2 regions of the Pseudomonas sp. NPDC090208 genome follow, and region 1 is predicted to be linked to the other one. Evidence: riboswitches for the same ligand, from Rfam matches in the RefSeq annotation. Region 1 holds a riboswitch; the other holds the start of a gene.
What was found. Region 1 has a riboswitch for manganese ahead of ACIPL0_RS25035 (TMEM165/GDT1 family protein). Riboswitches for the same ligand answer to the same signal wherever they lie in the genome.
Positions count from the first base shown of each region.

Region 2: linked by a shared signal. The riboswitch ahead of mntP (manganese efflux pump MntP) and the one ahead of ACIPL0_RS25035 (TMEM165/GDT1 family protein) in region 1 are both predicted to bind manganese.

Region 1 covers NZ_JBIVCU010000018.1:63,847-74,525, reverse strand. Annotated here, with positions in the region: gene ACIPL0_RS25055 (methyl-accepting chemotaxis protein) at 1-156, opposite strand, end outside; partial or broken gene ACIPL0_RS25050 (HAMP domain-containing protein) at 271-471, opposite strand; gene ACIPL0_RS25045 (hypothetical protein) at 1,584-1,781, shown strand; gene ACIPL0_RS25040 (M48 family metallopeptidase) at 1,859-2,677, shown strand; gene ACIPL0_RS25035 (TMEM165/GDT1 family protein) at 2,928-3,512, opposite strand; yybP-ykoY riboswitch at 3,603-3,722, opposite strand; gene ACIPL0_RS25030 (methyltransferase) at 3,763-4,761, opposite strand; gene ACIPL0_RS25025 (2-hydroxyacid dehydrogenase) at 4,932-5,897, opposite strand; gene ACIPL0_RS25020 (LysE family translocator) at 5,985-6,614, shown strand; gene ACIPL0_RS25015 (AraC family transcriptional regulator) at 6,848-7,615, opposite strand; gene ACIPL0_RS25010 (MFS transporter) at 7,707-8,909, shown strand; gene ACIPL0_RS25005 (fatty acid--CoA ligase) at 9,052-10,679, shown strand, end outside.
Region 2 covers NZ_JBIVCU010000022.1:75,526-86,204, forward strand. Annotated here, with positions in the region: gene ACIPL0_RS27420 (DMT family transporter) at 1-238, opposite strand, end outside; gene ACIPL0_RS27425 (helix-turn-helix transcriptional regulator) at 386-1,015, opposite strand; gene ACIPL0_RS27430 (hypothetical protein) at 1,037-1,666, opposite strand; yybP-ykoY riboswitch at 1,846-2,009, shown strand; gene mntP (manganese efflux pump MntP) at 2,018-2,587, shown strand; gene ACIPL0_RS27440 (GNAT family N-acetyltransferase) at 2,991-3,425, opposite strand; gene katG (catalase/peroxidase HPI) at 3,698-5,968, shown strand; gene moaC (cyclic pyranopterin monophosphate synthase MoaC) at 7,019-7,525, opposite strand; gene ACIPL0_RS27455 (LysR family transcriptional regulator) at 7,834-8,718, opposite strand; gene moaB (molybdenum cofactor biosynthesis protein B) at 8,952-9,491, shown strand; gene moaA (GTP 3',8-cyclase MoaA) at 9,948-10,679, opposite strand, start outside.

The DNA.
Region 1 (10,679 bases):
CGAGTTCGAGGTGTTGTGGACGATGCGCATGCCCTGATTGGCCGCGTCGTCGGCATGGTTGGCGGCTTGCGCGGCCTGGGTGGCGTTGCGTGCCACGTCCTGGGCGGTGGCGGTCATTTCGTGTACGGCGGTGGCGACCAGGTCGATCTCGGCCATCTGCTTGTGCACGCCTTTGTTGGTGCGGATGGCGATGTCGGCAGTGTGCTCCGACGAGTCGCTGACCTTCTGCACCGAGGTCACCACCTGGCTGATCATCACCTGCAACTTGCCAAGGAAGGTGTTGAAACCGCTGGCGATCGAGCCCAGTTCATCGGCGCGGTCGCTGGTCAGGCGGCGAGTCAGATCACCTTCGCCCTTGGCGATGTCGTCGAGCATGGCAACCATCTGCTTCAGCGGACGGGCAATGCCGCGACCCACCAGCCAGACGATCAGCAGGCCCAATGCAGCGATCAGCAGGCCGACCACGGTCATGCCGAAAATGTCGGTGCGGCGCTGTTCGCCCAGGTCTTTCTGCAGTTTTTGCAGGTCGGCCATCACGGCGCTCACCGGCATGCGCATCATCAGTGTCCAGCGCGCATCGGTACTGCCCAGGCCGAACGGCAGGAACAGCTCGATCTGGCCGTTCTGGCGGTCGATCTCGTAATGCACTTCGCCTTTGACCAGATTTTGCAGTGCCGCCACTTCAGTGCTGTTGAGGATGTCGCTGGCTTTCTCGCCGAGCTTGGCGGTGTCTTTGGTGTACGCGACCAGACGGCCATTGGTGGCGATCAGGGCCAATTCGCCCGCGCCGTCATAGAGCTTCTTGTCGGCGTTATCGAGCATGTCCTGAATGAAGTTCACCGACAGGTCGGCGCCGACGATGCCCTGGAACTGGCCGTCGAGCATGATCGGTTGGATGAACGATGACAGCATGACCATTTTGTCGCCGACCTTATACGGTGCCGGGTCGATCACGCAGGCTTTGCGGGTTTCCCGCGAGCACAGGTAGTACTCGCTGGAGCGAATGCCGGTGGAAAGGATTTTCTGGTCTTCGAGGCTGGCGAGCTTTTCCAGGTTGTAGGTGCCGTCCGGCTTGCGATACCACCAGGCCATGAGGCGACCGTCCTTGGGATCGACACCGGTCATCGACGAGCCGGCGTAGGCGGCGTCATTGTGGTCCAGTGCGTTATGTTCCCAGCCGATGTAGGAGCCCAGAATCTTCGGGTTGCGCACCACGGTTTCGTGCAGCAAGTTGAGCAATTGCTCGCGGCTGAGGGTCAGTTGTGCTTCGCCCTTGCTGTCTTTCATGCCAAGCAGGGCGTTGGTGTTGGCAAGTCCTGCCGCCGTGTTGAGCGGAGCTTCCAGTTCCCGCTGAATTTCGCTGGCCTGGGTGCGGGCAATCGCGGTCAGGCGCTGTTCGATGGCTTGTTCGAATTGCGCGGTGGTGCGTTGCTCCACCAGGTCCTGAGTGCGCGCACCGGAAAACAGCGCATAAATGACAAGGGCCGCGACCACGCTGAGCACGATAGCGCCCGCCAGTGCAGCCACGGAAAACTGGATCGACTTGAACTTCATAGGGGCTCCGGACGTGGAATTACGCCTGAATGGGATATCGCCTTGGGGCGATTTTCCATGAGCAGGAAGCCGACGAAGTGGCCGCTTTTGATCGAGTTCTGTCGTTATTGGATATGTCTTATGTGGGGCCTGCATTCAAACGGTGCGACGGTCTCGAAAAGGAGAAGATCGCTGTTTCAAGTTTGTTACTGATCGCCTCGTTCGAGGGGTGTTTGAAGCGGGTTTGAGGGTGGCAAACCGCTGCCATCTGGCACTTGGCTGGCGTAGCGCCTAGGATTGCCGTTTGTTTCCAGGGAGATACAAAATGCGTCAGAGCTTTGTTCTTTGCGCCATGGGCGCAGCCCTGCTGGTCGCAGGCTGTCAGGCCGTCAACACCACCAGCGGCGATTCGGTAGGCGTCGAGCGCAAGCAGTACATGTTCAGCATGCTGTCGACCGATCAGGTCAATCAGATGTACGCCCAGTCCTATCAGCAGACCGTGACCGAGGCCACCGGCAAAGGCGTGCTGGATAACAGCAGCGCGGAAGCCAAGCGCGTGCAGGCCGTGGCGAAGCGTCTGATCGCCCAGGCGCCGAAACTGCGTCCGGACTCGGCGCAATGGCAGTGGGAAGTGAATCTGATCAAGAGCGACGAGTTGAACGCCAACTGCGGTCCGGGCGGCAAGATCATCGTTTATAGCGGGCTGATCGACACGCTGAAACTCAGCGATGACGAGTTGGCAGCGGTGATGGGGCATGAAATCGCTCACGCCTTGCGCGAGCATGGCCGCGAAGCCATGTCCAAGGCCTACGGTATCCAGATGGCCAAGCAGGGGGCGGGATCGCTGCTCGGTCTGGGCCAGGACAGCCTGGCGTTGGCCGACACCGTGGTCAATTACAGCCTGACCCTGCCCAACAGCCGCGCCAATGAAAACGAAGCCGACCTGCTGGGGCTGGAGCTGTCGGCGCGAGCCGGTTACAACCCCAATGCGGCGATCACCCTGTGGCAGAAGATGCAGGCCCAGGCTGGCGCCTCGCAGCCTGAATTCATGAGCACCCACCCGGCTTCGGCCAACCGGATCGCCTCGTTGCAGGCGGCGATTCCGAAGGTCATGCCGCTGTACGAACAGGCTCCCAAGTCTTGAGCGAGTGGATGACTGTGGGAGCGAATTCATTCGCGAAAGATGTTTCGGGCGACGGAGATACATCGACTGTGCCGCCGTCTCGCGAATGAATTCGCTCCCACAAACTGCCGCTATCGCAACACTTGTAGGAGTGAGCTTGCTCGCGATTGCGGTATTGCTGTGACAGATGCTTTATCTGACACACCGCAATCGCGGGCAAGCGCGCTCCTACGGGGGGCAGGTGTTTACGTGCGATTACCGGGTTATGCAGTTAAACCCAGCCGCTGACCTGCATCGCCTTGTACACGGCAACGACGGCCAGGATGAAGAACGCACCCGCCGCCAGACGACGGATCAGCGTCAACGGCAGTTTTTCCGCGGCGAAATTACCCGCTAGTACCACCGGCACGTTGGCCAGCAGCATGCCCAGCGTCGTGCCGAGAATCACCAGCCACAGGTAGGAGTACTGCGCCGCCAGCATCACCGTGGCGATCTGCGTCTTGTCGCCGATTTCGGCAAGGAAGAACGCAATCAGCGTGGTCATGAACGGGCCGAACTTGCGTGCGGTATTGGCTTCGTCGTCGTCCATCTTGTCCGGCACCAGGGTCCACAGCGCAGTGGCCGTGAAGCTCGCAGCGAGGACCCAGTGCAGCATGGCGTCGGAGAAGAAACTGCTGAACCAGGCCCCCACGGCACCGGCGGCGGCGTGGTTGGCGAGGGTGGCTGCGACAATACCGGCGATGATCGGCCAGGGCTTGCGGAAGCGAGCAGCGAGAATGAGCGCGAGAAGTTGGGTCTTGTCACCGATTTCGGCCAGAGCGACAACAGCGGTGGGGACCAACAGGGATTCCAGCATCAGGGATTTCCTAAGGGGCGGGTCAACACGGCTATGACACGTACGTCCTCCCCGCCCCGGGTCAGGATGTGCGTGTCATAGGTCTTGTCAAACCACCGATCCGTCTGTGCGGATCTGGGGTCGCACGCACCATGGTCTGAGGACCAAGTATGTTGATGCGTACCATGCGAGCAGGGCGCTCGCGGGAGACTACTCCCCTAGGACGGTGCGGATTCTGCCTAGGGAGAATCCTTTCGGCAAGCGTTAATTTTCAGCCCCGATTGGCCCGATAGATTTTGAAGCCTTGACCCTCGGCCAGCGTCGTGCAGGTGCCCAGATGCTGTTCGATGATCGGCTGGTAGCGCAGGAAGCTGTTGGCGACCAGTCGCAGTTCGCCGCCTTTTTTCAGATGTTCGCTGGCTTTTCGCAGCAGATTTTCCGTGGCGGCGTAATCGGTGTGAACCCCGGTATGGAACGGTGGGTTGGTCAGAATCACGTCCAGATGCTTCGGCGCGGCGTCGATGCCGTCACCGGTCAGCACCTCGCCTTCCAGGCCGTTGGCCGCCAGTGTCAGACGGCTGCTGGCGGTGGCGAAGGCGTCGACATCGAGCAGGGTGACCTGGCTGGCCGGGCTGCGACGTTTGACCGCAGCGCCGAGCACGCCGGCGCCGCAGCCGAAATCGAGCAGATGGCCTGCAGGCAGCTTGTCGAGGTTGTCCAGCAGCAGGGCCGAACCGCGGTCCAGGCGACCATGGCTGAACACGCCGGGCAGGCTGATGACCTTCAATGGGCCGTCGGCCAGGGGGATTTCGAAGTGTTTGGCCAGACTGTTCAGTTCGACAGCTTGCGGCGCATTTTCCACGGTCACCTGCCACAGCTGACAATGGCGCGCGCTGTCGAGCTTGCGGGCCCGACCCAGCGGGCTGAGCTGGCGGGCAGCGGCTTCGATGCCCCCGCGTTTTTCACCGACCAGAAACAACTCGCGCCCGGCCAGACGGGACGCCAGGGCGTTGATCAGGTATTCGCTGAGGTCCTTGGCCTTGGGCAGGAAGAGCACGGCGGCGTCGAACTCGTGGTCAGGGGCTTCGGTGCCGAAGTGGGTGCGGCCGTTGAAACGCGCATCCAGCGCGGCGAAATCTCCGGCATGCCAGCTCCAGCCCCGCGCCTTGGGCAAGGTCCCGAGCAGATCGTCGGCCGGCAGGCCGGTCAGCAGCAGCGAGCCCTGAAACAGCTCGGCCTGACGGAGTAACACTTCACTGCGCGGGTCCATCTTCGGCTCCTGAAAAAAGCGCGGAGTTTAACAGGGGAATGAACCTCTGCGCTTGGCGTGAAACGACGTTGGGACTGCACCGACGCCATCGCGAGCAAGCTCACTCCTACAGGTTTGCGCGACTCTTTGTAGGAGTGAGCTTGCTCGCGATCATTTCAGGCGGCGCGGTCTCAACTCACCACCCGAATCGGCTGCCCTGCATAAAACGCCCGGGCATTGTCATTGACTTGTCCGACAATCCGCTGCCGCGCTTCCTGGCTGCCCCAGGCGCTGTGCGGGGTGATGATCAGGCGCGGGATGTCGCCGGACAACAGCGGGTTGCCGTTCACGGGTGGCTCCACGGTCAGCACGTCGGTGGCGGCGCCGCCCAGATGACCGTTGCGCAAGGCATCGGCCAGTGCCTGTTCATTGATCAGGCCACCACGGGCCGTGTTGACGATGAACGCCTGAGGCTTGAGCAGGCTCAGTTCATGGGCGCCGATCATGTCTTTGGTGTGTTCGTTGAGCGGGCAGTGCAGGGTCAGCGCGTCCACTTGCGGCAGCAGCTCATGCAAAGGCACGCGGTCTGGACGGGCAGGGCGGCCCGGGATCTGCCCCAACACCACGCGCATGCCGAAGGCTTCGGCCAGTTTCGCCACCGCACCGCCCAGCTCGCCATGACCCAGCAGGCCGAGGGTTTTGCCTTCCAGTTCGACAATCGGAAAATCCAGCAGGCAGAACTGCTTCGACTTCTGCCATTGTCCCTGATGGATGGCCTGTTGGTAGTCCGGCAGACGGGTAGCCATCGCCAGCAGCAACATCAGCGTGTGCTGCGCCACCGACGGTGTGCCGTAACCCTGACAGTTGCTGACGACCACGCCGTGTTTGCGTGCCGCCGCCAGGTCGACGTTATTGGTGCCGGTGGCAGTCAGCAGCACCAGTTTCAGGTCAGGGCAGGCAGCGAACGTGGCGGCATCGATCATGATCTTGTTGGAAATGGCTACGTTTGCGCCTTGCAGCCGTTCGATCACCTGATCGGCCGTGGTGCTGGCGTGCAGCACCAGTTCGCTGAAGGTTTCACGCCAGGGATCGAGGTCCAGATCGCCCAGATCCAGGGAGGTGTGATCAAGGAAAACTGCTCTGCGGGAACTCGACATCAGCTGTACCTTTTGCTCGCTAAGGGGGAGGCGTAAGGTAGCGAGCCTACCAGAGCCTGCCGCTCGCAAAAATGCCGGAGACCCCCGATGTACTGGACGGAATTTCTTACCGTTGCCCTGATTCACTTGCTCGCCGTTGCCAGCCCCGGTCCGGATTTCGCCGTGGTCGTGCGTGAAAGCGTGACCCATGGCCGCAAGGCCGGCACCTACACCGCGATGGGCGTGGGCACCGCCATTTTCCTGCATGTCGGCTATTCGCTGCTGGGCATCGGCCTGATCGTTTCGCAATCGATCGTGCTGTTCAATGCGCTGAAATGGGCGGCGGCGGCCTACCTGCTGTACATCGGCTTCAAGGCCCTGCGCGCGAAACCGGCCAGCACGACCGAAGCGCCGATGGACCTCGCCAAAACCGAACGCACTGCCAAGGGCGCGTACGTGGCCGGTTTTGTCACCAACGGCCTGAACCCCAAGGCCACGCTGTTTTTCCTGTCGCTGTTTACCGTGGTGATCAACCCGCACACGCCGCTGCTGGTGCAGGCCGGTTATGGCGTTTATCTGGCACTGGCGACCGGCATCTGGTTCTGTCTGGTGGCGCGCCTGTTCAGCCAGCCTCGCGTACGCGCCGGTTTCGCCCGCATGGGCCACTGGTTCGACCGCGCCATGGGCGGCGTGCTGGTGGCGTTGGGCGTGAAACTGGCATTCACCGAGATGCATTGATTTTCTGTGGGAGCGAATTCATTCGCGATGCGGTATGGCTGGCGATACATCCGTGTCGTCAGGACTGGCCTCTCGCGAATGAATTCGCTCCCACAAGGGTTTGAGTCGGCCAACACAAGTCCCGTGGGAGGGAGCCCTGCTCGCGAATGCGTGCTGTCAGTCGACGCTGAGGTGTCTGACTTGATGCCTTCGCGGGCAAGCGCGCTCCTGCGGGTCCGACATTGCAAATCCGTTTACCGCTTCAACCCGCTCAACTGCCTCAATGCCCCCAGATACTCCCGCGGGCTTTCTCCCAATAGCCGGCTGAACATCGCGCTGAACGCCCGGGCGCTGCCGTAGCCCAGATCCGTCGCCACTCGCTGCACGCTTTCGCCGCCAAGCAACCTCGGCAGGGCTTCCATCAGTCGCACCTGCTGGCGCCAGGCGTTGAAGCTCATGGCGGTTTCCTGATTGAACAGACGCGCCAGCGTCCGTGAACTGGCGCCGACCGCCTGCGCCCAGTCTTCCAGGGTGTTGCGATGGTCCGGAGCTTTGAGCAAGGCCATGCAGATGCCCTGCAGACGCCGGTCGCGGGGCATGGGGATGTGCAGCGGCAGGTTTTCCAGCGTGGCGATTTCTTCCAGCATCAACTGCTGAATCAGCGGATTGCCGGCATGGGCGGCGCTTTGCGCGGCGCGCACGATCAGTTCGCGCAGCAAGGGCGTCACGGCCAGTACACAGCAACTGTCCAGCGTCGTCGGGCAATGCTCGGCGGCAATGAACAACGAACGCATCTGCACGTCGCCGGACATGAAAATCTCATGCTCGATCCTTGGTGGAATCCACACCGCGCGACTCGGCGGGATCACCCAGGCGCCGCGTTCGGTGATCACCCGCATCACGCCGCTCACCGCATACAGCAACTGCGCTTCGGCATGGATATGCCGTGGCTGGTGGGCGCCGTCCGGGTAATCACGGGGATGGGCGGTGACGGGGCTGTGGCTGAGCAGGCTGATCAACATGTCCGGTTCGATGACTTTGTTGTCTGAAATGCGAATTGTCGCCAACTTAGCATGGGCGTCCACCCTCACTGCAAGCCCAGGATGCGCCGCCATGAGTCAAGCGATACGACCCAACTCACCGCGAACGGTGATTCATTTCATCAACGCCGCCCACGTCATCGACCACATGTTCATGCTGATTTTCCCCGCCGCCGTGCTGGGGATGACCCAGGCCTTCGCGCTGGATTACGCGCAGCTGATCGGCCTGTCGCTGGGCGGTTTCATTGCGTTTGGCGCCTGTTCGTTGCCGGCCGGCTGGCTGGGCGATCGCTGGAGTCGTCGGCACATGATGCTGCTGTTCTTTCTCGGCATCGGTGCGGCGTCGATCCTGACCGGGCTGAGCACCAGCTCCACGATGCTGGCGCTGGGCATGACCCTGATCGGCGTATTCGCCGCGATCTATCACCCGGTGGGCACGGCAATGCTGGTGGCCTACGCGCAGAATCGCGGACGCGAAATCGGCGTCAACGGCATGTGGGGCAACCTCGGCGTGGCGTTTTCCGCGCTGCTGACCGGCTTTCTGGTGGCACAGTTCGGCTGGCGCTCGGCGTTCATTCTGCCGGGCAGCGTGTCGATCCTGATCGGTTTGTGGTTCGCCGTGCAGGTCCGTGACGAACCCATTCCGCAGCGCGCCCACAGCCTGCCGAAGGGGCACTCCGGGCAGCGCATCTCGATGGTCATGGTGTTCAGCGTGCTGGCGATTGCCACGGCCACCGGCGGCGTGGTGTTCAACGCCACGACCATGACCTACCCGAAACTGTTTCAGGACCGCCTGCACGAACTGTTTGCCTCGCCGCAGATCCTCGGCCTGATCGTCAGCCTGGCCTACGCCTTCGGCGCGGTCGCGCAATTGACCATCGGCCGCTTTCTCGACCGCTTCAGCCTGAAATGGCCGTTCGTGGTGCTGACCCTGTGCCAGGCGCCGTTTCTGTTGGCGCTCGCCTATGCGGACAGCTGGCCGGTGATGTTGCTCGGCGCGGCGTTCATGTTCGTGGTGTTCGGGCAGGTCACGGTGAATGACGCCATGGTCGCCAATTTCGTCGCGCCGCAATGGCAGTCGCGGGTCTTCGCCCTGCGCTATTTCCTCTCGTTCGGCGCCAGCGCCACAGCCATCCCGCTGATTGCCTTTATCGAGCCGCGTCAGGGGCTTGCGGGCCTGTATCTGGTGCTCGCCGGGTTCGCCGCGCTGACGTTTGCCGCTGCGTTGATCTTCCCGCGCACGCCGGCGCAAAACAGTGTCGCCCAACTCGCCTAAGGCCGATTTGCCCTTTCAAATGGCGTAACGCCTGCATGGTCACTCGTCATTCGAATCATCCCTTTGGCTGATTGGGGTGGCGAGTGAAGGCTCTAAAGTGCATATTTTCCGCACCGCCCATGCATCTTGAAAAGGGATTCCTATGCTGCAGACTCGCGTGATAGCGCCAGCCGATGGCGCGTACCAGTACCCACTGTTGATCAAACGTCTGCTGATGTCGGGCAGTCGCTACGAAAAAACGCGGGAAATTGTCTACCGGGACCAGTCACGCTATTCCTACCTGACGCTCAACGAGCGGATCTGCAGGCTGGCGAATGTGTTGACCGAGGCGGGTGTGAAAGCGGGTGATACGGTGGCTGTCATGGATTGGGACAGTCATCGCTATCTGGAATGCATGTTTGCCATTCCCATGATCGGTGCGGTGATCCACACCATCAACGTGCGCCTTTCACCAGAGCAGATCCTGTTCACCATGAACCATGCCGAAGACAAGTTCGTGCTGGTCAACAGTGAATTCGTGCCGCTCTACAAGTGTTTTGCCGACAAACTCACCACGGTCGAAAAGACCATTCTGCTGACCGACACCCAGGACAAGACCGCCGAACTGCCCAACCTGATCGGCGAGTACGAGAGCCTGCTGGCGGCGGCCAACCCGCACTATCGCTTCGAGGACTTCGACGAGAACTCGGTGGCGACCACCTTCTACACCACCGGCACCACCGGCAACCCCAAGGGCGTGTACTTCACTCACCGGCAGTTGGTGCTGCACACCATGGCCGTGGCGACGATCATGGGCAGCGTCGAAGGCCTGCTCGGCACCGACAAGGTCTACATGCCGATCACGCCGATGTTCCACGTTCACGCCTGGGGTGTGCCGTACGCGGCGACCATGCTCGGGGTGAAGCAGGTCTATCCCGGCCGTTACGACCCGGAACTGCTGGTGGAGCTGTGGCGCAAGGAGAAGGTCAATTTCTCTCACTGCGTGCCGACCATCATGCAGATGGTGCTCAACGCCAAGGCCGCGAAAGACGTCGATTTCAGTGGCTGGAACATCATCATCGGCGGCAGTTCGCTGAACCGCTCGCTGTATGAAGCGGCCAAGGCCCGGGGCATTCAGTTGACAGCCGCTTACGGCATGTCGGAGACCGGCCCGCTGGTGTCGGTGGCTCACCTCAACGACGAACTGATGGCCGGCAGCGAGGACGAGCGCACCACCTACCGGATCAAGGCCGGTACGCCGGGGGTGCTGGTCGAGGCGGCGATTGTCGACGGCGACGGCAACTTCCTGCCCAACGACGGCGAAACCCAGGGCGAGTTGGTGCTGCGCGCGCCGTGGCTGACCGAGGGCTATTTCAACGAACCGCAGAAGGGCGCCGAACTGTGGGCTGGCGGCTGGCTGCACACCGGTGACGTGGCGACCCTGGACAGCATGGGCGGCATCGACATTCGCGACCGCATCAAGGATGTGATCAAGACCGGTGGCGAGTGGATTTCCTCGCTGGCGCTGGAGGATCTGTGCAGCCGTCATCCGGGCGTGCGCGAAGTCGCGGTGGTCGGTGTTGCCGATCCGCAGTGGGGCGAGCGGCCTTTTGCCTTGCTGGTGGCCCATGAAGGGCACGCCATCGACGCCAAGGGATTGAAGGAGCATCTCAAGCCGTTCGTGGAGCAGGGGCACATCAACAAGTGGGCGATTCCGTGTCAGATCGCCCTTGTTACCGAAATTCCCAAGACCAGCGTCGGCAAGCTCGACAAGAAGCGCATCCGCCAGGA
Region 2 (10,679 bases), on a different contig from region 1:
CCTTGCTGCGCGCCGCCTGACGAATACCGCCCTGCCAACTGGCATAGCCCAGGGCGAACAATGCAAACACCCAGTAACGCACCGTGACCATCTGGGTTATGGGCAGGTCGCGAACCAGCACCTTGGTCAGACCGTCCTGGCTGGCGAACACCAGCATCGACAGCAGGCACAACAAGATGCCCAGCCGCGGGTTGGTGCTGTCCACGGCGGGGGTGATGCTTTTCTCCTGGCGAGTCATGAACGGCGGGCTCCGGACGGGCATGCGATGGGGTGAGGGCGACGGTGGACGCACAATCGCCCATGACGATAGTGCCTGTGTGGCGCCAGCGGAAGATGTGTCAAACCGGCATGGTCTCCCTCGCTTACGACATGCACACCGCGAATATCAGTCCTGCCCGCTACCGGCGGTGCGGTGAACCGCAAAGCGGCAGACCAGCCCGCCACGGACCATGCATTCCAGGTGTTCGGTTTCGCCGCCGCCCAGGGCGCCGATCAGGGCCAGATCCAGCTCGCAGACCACCGGGTGAGCCTGGGCCAGATGATGGAACACGCAGTTGTGGGCGACGATTTCCGCTTCGGCGGGGGCGCGGAAAATCACTTCGGCTTCGTAGCCGGACTGGTTCATCCGTTCGACGATGCGCTGTTCGTCCACCACGCTGCGTTCAAGATCGCCAGCCATGCGCCGGCCAAGGTTGCGCATCAGCAGGGTCAGCGCTTCGGGCCCGAGAGCCTCGGCCACTTCGCCGATCAGCAGATTCGCCAGCAGCGAGTACTGACGGGGAAACTGCTCCCGGGCGTATTCGGTCAGTTGATGAAGCTGTTCGGGGCGCCGCCCGGTGGGCCGGGTGGCGCCGCGCATGACCAGGCCGTCGCGCTCCAGCGCTGCCAGATGCTGGCGCACGGCAGTGCGGGTGATCGTCAGGCTCAGCGCCAGATCGTCGATGCTCATTCCGGCCGGCTGATGCAGCAGCGCGTTGAGCAGATCCTGCTGAGTACGGCCCAGTCCTTCCAGCATGTGGTCACCTCGCGAGGGTTGTCAGAACTTGTCCGGAAACTGTTTGACCAGCGCCGCCGTCAGCGCGTCGGCCAGAGCCAGGATGTGTTTGCGCATCATCTGCCAGGTCTGCGCCTCGGCCGTGTAATCGCCGCTGGCGAGCTGGTCGATCTGCGCCACGTGATGGCCGCCGTGGGCGCTGAGCAGGGTCATCAGTGTCGCCTGCGGCAAGTTGGGGTTGGCCTTGGCCAGAAACTCGGCCAGTTGCCCGGCATTGCTGGTCAGCTCGTTGACGGCAGCCTGTTTGCCGGCAGCGTTTTTCGCCACCGTGGCATCGCTGTAATGCTTGACGGCGCCCCAGTGCCCGGCCAACAACTTGAGTAACTGATCGGCCGCCGGCTGACCATAGAGCGGGGCAATGCTGTTGGCGATGGCCGTGGCATTGCTGACCACCTCGCGGGCCGCGACGTCGGCGGCGGAATGGTTGCCGGCCTGGTTGGCGACAGCGTAGTTCCTGATCCAGAACACATGCTCGACCCATAGATCGCGCATGGCCAGCCGTGTGCTCAGGGCCGCGGAATCCGCCGGCGTTGCTGCGGCCGTGGCGGCCGGGCTGAAAAGGGGCAGGGTGAACAGGGCAAGCAGCAGGTAGAGCGCAATTCTTGTTTTCATGACAGCACCCTCGGAAGTGGGAATGTCCAACAAGATTAATTTAAGCATTAAAATATGTTTTTATTGGACGGTTCGAGAGTGGCCGATCAGCGGTCGTGCAGCACATGTCACCGCTGTCCAATTGATCCTGCCTCTGAACGTTAATGGTTTTTTCACACGGCCATCGCTATAGTGGCCACCCTTGTTGGGGAGTAGCCTGCTCAGGACGCTGGTCCTGCGCGTTCACGTCAACATTCTCGGCAGCATGCCGTGGCGTGAACACCTTCCGGTTGGCGAGACCAACGATGCATCCATGCCTGGCGTCGGGCGTGTGGTTGCGTCGTTGACTCACTGCCCGACTGGATACCCGCTGTGAACCTGATTTCCCTGATCTTCCTCGCGCTGGCCATGTCCACGGACGCTTTTGCAGCGGCCATCGGCAAAGGCTCCAGCCTGCACAAGCCACGCATCACCGAAGCGCTGCGCACCGGCCTGATCTTTGGCGTGATCGAGGCCATCACGCCTATCATCGGCTGGAGCATCGGCCAGGTCGCCAATCAGTTTGTCGAAAGCTGGGACCACTGGATCGCCTTCATCCTGCTGCTGGTGCTGGGTCTGCACATGATCTGGAACGGCATCAAGCACGAGGACCCGGAGGAAGAGCGCCCCGATCAGCATTCCTTTTTCATTCTCGCGGTCACTGCCGTCGCCACCAGCATCGACGCGCTGGCCGTCGGCGTCGGGCTGGCCTTCGTCAACGTCAATATCCTGGTGGCGGCGCTGGCTATCGGTATCGCCACCACGGTCATGGTGACCATCGGCGTGATGCTTGGCCGCGTGCTGGGGACGGTAGTCGGCAAGCGCGCCGAGATCGTCGGCGGCGTGGTGCTGATGCTGGTGGGCGCGACCATTCTTTATGAGCATTTGTCGGCGACGGCTTGAGCCGATGGCGCCCGGCAGCCTGGATGTTCTGCGAGAGATTCCATGTTTGCAGGCAACACTCGCAGTGTCTGGCTCGCTGCTACAGAAATCACAGCATCGAACCTGTGGGAGCGGGCTAGCCCGCGAAGGCGATGGGTCAGCCGGCGCGGGGTTGTCTGGGCTGACGCTTTCGCGGGCAAGCCACGCTCCCACGGATTTTGCGTTGGCGATGACTGGCAAGTCAGGCTACTACGGGGTTGGCGTCATGACGACTATCACCCGACATCGCATCGCTTTGTGGGAGGGAGCTCTGCTCGCGAAGGCGTCAGGTCAGGCAGCGACGTATCGACTGGATGAACGCATTCGCGGGCAAGCCCACTCCTACAGGATATGTGTCTGCCTTTTGTTCGATGGGCGCTGCGTATCAGGCGTTCTCGTCACCTGGCCGGGTAAACGAATAGCGGTCGATGTCCGTGCGCAACTGCCAGCCCTGATGCTGCCAATAGGCGGCAGCGCTGGTGTTGGTCTTGAACACATCGAGATGGCATTTGCGGATGCCCAGTTGCGCCAGGCTGTCCAGGCAACGTTGCACCAGTTCGCGGGCCACGCCCTGTTGCCTATACGCCGGCAGCACCAGCAAATGCTGCAGGTAACCGCGCCGCCCGTCGTGGCCGCACATCACACAGGCGCACAACCGTCCGTCGGCTTCGGCGACGAAGCTCATGCCGGGATTACGCTCCAGATAACGCACGGTGGCCTCGCGTGAGTCGGCATCGCGCAGGGAAATACCGGGGGTGTCGCGCATCAGCTCGATGACCGCGTCGTAGTCATCCAGGGTCATGGTGCGGAAGGTGATCATGGGGCTCGGTCCGTCTGGCTTGCGGGCCGGGCAGCGTAGCAGAGCGATTCCGGCAGCAATGTGACAATCGTGCGCGCGCCCTGACAGAGCCTCTCTATCGGCGCGCAATACGCTGACTATTAGAAGTATTGAGGAAGCGGGCTAGGCTTGATTCAGCGTCGGTTCCGGCCGGCCAGTAGGACCTGATCAGGAGAACAGAGCGAGCCAGGCGTGCGTGCCCCGGCGGTGGAGGGCCCTGCGTCATGCGCTCCCGCGACCACGGTGGAGCATCCATGTCAAATGCATCGAAATGCCCGTTCAATCACGCTGCCGGCGGTGGTACGACCAACCGCGACTGGTGGCCCAATCAACTGAACCTGAAAATCCTGCACCAGCACTCGTCGCTGTCCGACCCGATGGGTGAGGATTTCGACTACGCCAAGGCGTTCCAGAGTCTGGATTTCGCGGCAGTGAAAAAAGACCTGCTCGCCGTCATGACCAATTCCCAGGACTGGTGGCCGGCCGACTTCGGTCACTACGGGCCGTTTTTCGTGCGCATGGCCTGGCACAGCGCCGGGACCTACCGCACCGGCGATGGACGCGGTGGCGCCGGTGCCGGTCAGCAGCGTTTCGCGCCGCTCAACAGCTGGCCGGACAACGTCAGCCTGGACAAGGCGCGGCGGCTGATCTGGCCGGTCAAGCAGAAATACGGCCGCAACATTTCCTGGGCCGACCTGATCGTCCTCACCGGCAACGTCGCGCTGGAATCCATGGGCTTCAAGACCTTCGGCTTTTCCGGTGGCCGCCCGGACGTCTGGGAGCCGGACGACGACGTGTACTGGGGTTCAGAAACCACCTGGCTGGGTGGCGAAGACCGTTACGGCGCCCACAAGGACATGCAACAGCCCGGTGACGGCACGCTGGTCGCCGAGCCGGCCAAACACGGTGAGGAAGAAAGCCGCACGACACCACCCGGACGCAATCTGGAAAACCCGCTGGGTGCGGTGCAGATGGGGCTGATTTACGTCAATCCGGAAGGTCCGGAAGGGGTGCCCGACCCGGCGGCTTCGGCCAAGGACATCCGTGAAACCTTCGGCCGCATGGCGATGAACGACGAAGAAACCGTAGCCTTGATTGCCGGCGGCCACGCTTTCGGCAAGACCCACGGCGCCGGTCCTGCCAGCAACGTTGGCCCGGAACCCGAAACCGCCGGTCTGGAGCAACAGGGGCTGGGCTGGAAAAGCACCTTCGGCAGCGGCAAGGGCGCCGATGCCATCACCAGCGGTCTGGAAGTGACCTGGACCTCGACCCCGACCCGCTGGAGCAACGAGTACCTGGAAAACCTGTTCAATTTCGAATGGGAACTGACCAAGAGCCCGGCCGGCGCGAATCAGTGGATTCCGAAAAACGGCGCGGGTGCCGGGCAGATTCCGGATGCCTTCGACGCGAACAAACGTCGCGAACCGCGGATGCTGACCTCCGACCTGGCGCTGCGTTTCGACCCGATCTACGAGCCGATCTCGCGGCGCTTCAAGGACAATCCCGAGCAACTGGCCGACGCTTTCGCCCGCGCCTGGTTCAAGCTGACCCACCGCGACATGGGCCCGTTGGCCCGTTATCTGGGGCCGGAAATGCCGCAGGAAGAACTGCTCTGGCAGGATCCGTTACCGGAGGCGAATCATCAGCCGATCAACGATCAGGACGTCGCCGACCTGAAAGGCAAGGTGGCCGCGTCCGGCCTGTCGGTGTCGCAACTGGTAGCCACCGCCTGGGCCGCCGCGTCGACCTTCCGTGGCTCGGACAAGCGCGGCGGAGCCAACGGTGGCCGGCTGCGTCTGGCACCGCAGAAAGACTGGCCGGTCAACCAGCCGCAACAACTGGCGACGGTGCTGAAAACCCTGGAAGGCATCCAGAGCGCGTTCAATGGCGGGCAATCCGGCGGCAAGAAAGTCTCGCTGGCCGACCTGATCGTGCTGGCCGGTAACGTCGGCATCGAACAGGCAGCGAAAAATGCCGGACACAGCGTGACCGTGCCGTTCAGTCCGGGACGTGTCGATGCGTCACAGGAGCAGACCGATGTCGAATCGTTCGGCTTCCTTGAGCCTATCGCCGACGGCTTCCGTAACTACCTGAAAGGGCAGTACAAGGTGACGGCTGAGGCGTTGCTGGTCGACAAGGCGCAACTGCTGACCCTGACCGCGCCACAGATGACCGTGCTGCTCGGCGGCCTGCGGGTGCTGAACATCAATGCCGGGCAAAGCAAACACGGCGTGTTCACGGACAAGACCGACGCGCTGACCAATGACTTCTTCGTCAACCTGCTGGACATGGGCGTGGAATGGAAAGCCACCTCGGCCGCCAACGATACCTTCGAAGGCGTCGACCGCAAGACCGGCAACGTCAAATGGACCGGCACCCGCGTCGACCTGATCTTTGGTTCCCATGCGCAATTGCGTGCGGTGTCCGAGGTCTATGGCAGTGCTGACGCGCAGGAGAAATTCGTCAGGGACTTTGTGGCGGTATGGGCCAAAGTGATGGACCTGGACCGGTTTGATCTGCGTTGAACGTACCTGCGTCATGAAAACGCCTCCGAGTGGAGGCGTTTTTTATGGGGTTGAAGAATTTCCCGCAGGAGAACGCGCAGAGTTTTTTTGTGGGAGGGCGCTCTGCTCGCGATGGCGTCAGTCCAGACAATGCTGTGCCGTCTGACCCACCGCCATCGCGAGCAGAGCTCACTCCCACGGCCTGCGGCCAGAATCAAAGGCAAATGGCACGCGCCGTTCCGTAGCAGTCCGGCTTGCCGTCGGCGGCGATCTTGAGGACACCTTCGCGGGCGAGCCCGCTCCCACAGGGAATTTGTGTTACGCCGGCTTTTGATCTGGCTTTTGATCTGGCTTTTGATCTTGGGGCCCCGTCCCAGAAGGCCGAACGCAGGCGATGCGCAGTGGGCCGAGCGGCATGGATGCCGCGAGAGCCGCGTGGGCCATGGATGGCCCATTCGCGGCGTGCCCACGGAGCATTGCCGGAGTGAGGGTATGCCGAGCATTAGCGAGGCACCGTATGGCGGGGAAAGAAGCCCTTGGTTACTTGGGGCTTTTCCAAGTAACTCGCCGCCAGGCGAAACAGGGCTGCGTTAGCAGACTCGGCGGAGTGTCAGGCACGCCAAAGACACAGGATTTACGACGACTTCGTCGCCGGTCGCAGGGCAAGCCAGCTCCTACAAGGGACCGCGTAACGTGCCGGAGGCGAAACAGGGCTGCGTTAGCAGACTCGGCGGAGTAACTGACACACCGAGTGCGCAGGATTTACGACGACTGCGTCGCCGGTCGCAGGACAAGCCAGCTCCTACAGGTTCAGCCTTGCAGATCATCTGATCCGTATTTTTAAGATAAACCTGAATCTGTACTGAAACAGCTCTGCGTCGCACAATTTGCCCATTCCCGGCCACTTCAACCGACCTGACCGGCCTGTTTGTGCAGTAACCAGCCACGCTGTACTGCAAACCTTTCTGAAGGAGATTCACATGGGCAAGATGGCGCTTTTCCTGCTTGGATTCCTCGCACTCACCATTGGCATCGGCCTGCTGGCAACGATCTCGCCGGGCTGACAACCACTCAACGCTGCTGCTCGACCGTGAACGTCCCCGAACGGCCGCCGGCCTTGCGCAACAGACCGACGCCCTCGATGGTCATGCCACGGTCGACGGCCTTGCACATGTCGTAAATCGTCAGCGCCGCGATCGACACCGCCGTCAGCGCCCCCAGCTCGACGCCGGTCTGACCGCGCACGCGACACGTGCCGACGATACGGATGCTGTCCGGGGCCACTGCCTTGATGTCGATATTGACGGCGTTGAGCAACAACGCATGACACAGTGGGATCAACTCGTGGGTCTTCTTCGCGGCAAGAATGCCGGCGACCCGCGCCACCGCGAACACATCGCCCTTGGGGTGGCCGTTGCTCTGGATCAGCTTCAGGGTATCGGGCTTCATGCGCACCCAGGCCTGGGCGCTGGCTTCGCGTTCGGTGCATTCCTTGTCGCCGACATCCACCATGGTGGCGCGGCCTTCACTGTCCAGATGCGTCAGTGTCTGACACTCGGCGTCGTTGATGTTTTGCATGTTTGATCCTTGCGCCCGACGGGCGACACGAAATAGACAGCGCACCACGAAGTATCGATATACCCCATCGTGACCGAATCATTAGTTGAGGCGAACGTGATCGCCGCAGGTTTATTTCGAGCGGAACAAGAAAGACGAAAATAAGTTGTCAGACAGCAACTTTCTCCACTCGCGAGAACTTTCCAACATGAAAGTACAGTGGAGAAAGTTTATGAAGCACCCCGAAGTGCGTCCAATCTTTTGTTCCGATGCCTTGATTGGATCTGTCGATCACCCCGGGTGAACAGGGTGATCGAATAACGAATTGTTTATTTGCAGTAAAACCGCTTGGCCTCGCTGTAGCACTTCTCGGCAATGGCCGAACGCGGTTCGGTCGAACGCATCACCACGCCCAGCGGCGCCAGAATGTCGGAGTCCGGCAGCCTGGCGAATGCCAGGTTGTTGTCGGAGTTCTCGATGCCGTTGCCCATCGGCATCACCGCGCAGCAGAAGCCTTCGTGAATGGCCTGCAGCAACTGATAGGTCGAATCGCTCTGCAGCACCGGGCGCGGATTGAGGCCGCGGCTGCGGAAGCTCAGGTCGATGGACTTCCGGAAGTGCATGCCGTCGGTGATCATGCCCAGCGGCAGATCGGCGGCGTCTTCCCAGCTGATCTCGCCCTCTTCGAAATCGAAATGGCGTTTGTCGTACAGCAGACCGACCTTGGTCGAGCCGATCTCGAAAAACTCGAAGTAGTTCTGATTGACGTGCTCCAGATAGCACACGCCCAAGTCCAGCTGGTTGTTGGCCAGGCCTTCGATGATCTCGTCGGAACTCATCGAATGCACCGAGAAGGTCAGTTCCGGGAAGGACTCGGCCAGGTATTGCATGTAGCTGATCGGGTTGAAACTGCTCAGCGGCACCATGCCCAGACGCAGGCTGCCGACCAGTTGCCCGCGACAGGCCGCGACTTCGGCGAACAGGCCGTCGTGGGCCGCGAGCAGGGTGCGCGCCCAGGCCAGTACGCGCTCGCCCGTCTCGGTGAAGCCTTCGAAGCGCTGGCCGCGATTGACCAGAACCACGTCCAGTTCCTCTTCAAGGTTGCGCAGACGCATGGACAGCGTGGGCTGGGTGATGTTGCAGCGTGCTGCGGCCTGGCCGAAGTGGCGGGTCTGGTCCAGCGCGATGAGGAACTTGAGCTGCTTGATGTCCATGGTCAATACCTGCCGTAGCGTCTGCCACTTGAGAAGGGTGCATGGTTGTTTGGGGAGTGAAGACGGTCAAATCGTTTCTGTCGAAGGCATCATCGACGCGGTCTATGTGCGTCTGCGTCATGCTCAAGGGTGATCGACCGTTTCAATCAAACGGTTAAATAGAGTGATTGGACGGCATAGTTGGGCGCTTATTAATATCCCGCACATATAAACGAACCTCACGGGGTATTGCCATGAGCACGCCAGCAGCGGCGCTGTTTGTTCCGTTGAATATTGCGGTATTGACTGTCAGTGATACGCGGGACTATGCCACCGATACATCCGGCCAGTTGTTGGTCAGCCGTCTTCAGGAAGCCGGGCATATTCTGGCCGAGCGCAATCTGTTGAAGGACGACCTGTACAAGATCCGCGCACAGGTCGCGACCTGGATTGCCAGCGAGCAGATTCAGGTGGTGTTGATCACCGGCGGCACCGGTTTTACCGGCCGCGACAGCACGCCGGAAGCGGTGACTTGCCTGCTGGACAAGGTGGTCGACGGCTTTGGCGAATTGTTCCGCGCCAGTTCGATTCTCGACATCGGCACCTCGACCGTGCAATCGCGAGCCCTGGCCGGTCTGGCCAATGGCACGCTGGTGTGCTGCCTGCCCGGTTCCACCGGCGCCTGCCGCACGGCGTGGGAAAGCATCCTCGCCGATCAACTGGACAACCGCTACCGCCCCTGCAACTTCGTCCCGCACCTGAAAAAAGCTGAGCCCTGCGCGACGCGGGGCTGAGCGAGCGCCGCATCTGTAGGAGCGCGCTTGCCCGCGAAGGCTTTGCTTCTGCCACTGAAGGTTTGTTGCCTGACCCGGCGCCATCGCGGGCAAGCCCGCTCCCACAGATCCTGTGCAGTCGCCAGCAAGCCGGACTGCTACGGGTTTTGAGTCACCCGTTGGAGAGGCGGCAAACACACACATCCTGTGGGAGGGAGCTCTGCTCGCGATGACGTCTGTCCTGTCAGCACTGTGTCGCCTGACCCGACGCCATCGCGGGCAAGCGCGCTCCTACGGGTTTTGTGGCGTTTGCAGGATCACCAGTGAAAACCGAAACCCCTGTGGGAGCGAATTTATTCGCGAGACGTCATGCCAGTCGACAGATTGATGTCGTCAGCACTGGCCTCTCGCGAAAGAATTCGCTCCCACAAGGCGCACAAGTTCATTCAGTGAAGGTTATGTAGATGAAGCTGGCCCTCAACCCCCGGTCATGTTCATGAAGCGCAGCACCTGCACTTCGTCATTGACCTGGAAGTTGTGGCGGTAAGGCTTGAGTTTCATCGCTTCGATGATCGCCCGTTCCAGCACGTCCGGTTGATCGGGAAACTCGCGCAGCACCGCGCGCAGATCCGCCGAGTGTTCATTGCCCAGACACAGCAGCAAACGACCTTCGACAGTCAGGCGCACGCGGTTGCAGGTGGCGCAGAAGTTGTGGCTGTGGGGCGAGATGAAGCCGATACGGATGTGCGGCGCGTCGGCCGGGCGGCAGTAGCGCGACGGGCCGCGGGTCGATTCGGCAGAGTCGATCAAGGTGTGCTTCTGCTGGATCACCTTGCGCACCTGATCACTGGAAAAAAACGACTCGGCGCGGCTGTGTTCGCTGATGATGCCCAGCGGCATTTCTTCGATGAAGGTGATGTCCAGATGGCGCTCGATGGCGAAGTCGACCAGGTCGTTGATCTCGTGATCGTTGCGGCCCTTGAGCACCACGCAGTTGAGCTTGGTCTGGCGAAAGCCCGCGTCCCACGCGGCATCGAGACCGTCGATGACCTTGTTCAGGTCGCCGGTGCGGGTCAGTGCCTTGAAGCGCGCCGGGTCGAGGCTGTCGAGGCTGACGTTCATGCGCGCAAGACCGGCTTCGCGCAGTGGCTTCGCCAGCTTGCCCAGCTGCGAACCGTTGGTGGTCATGCACAGTTCCTTCAGGCCGGG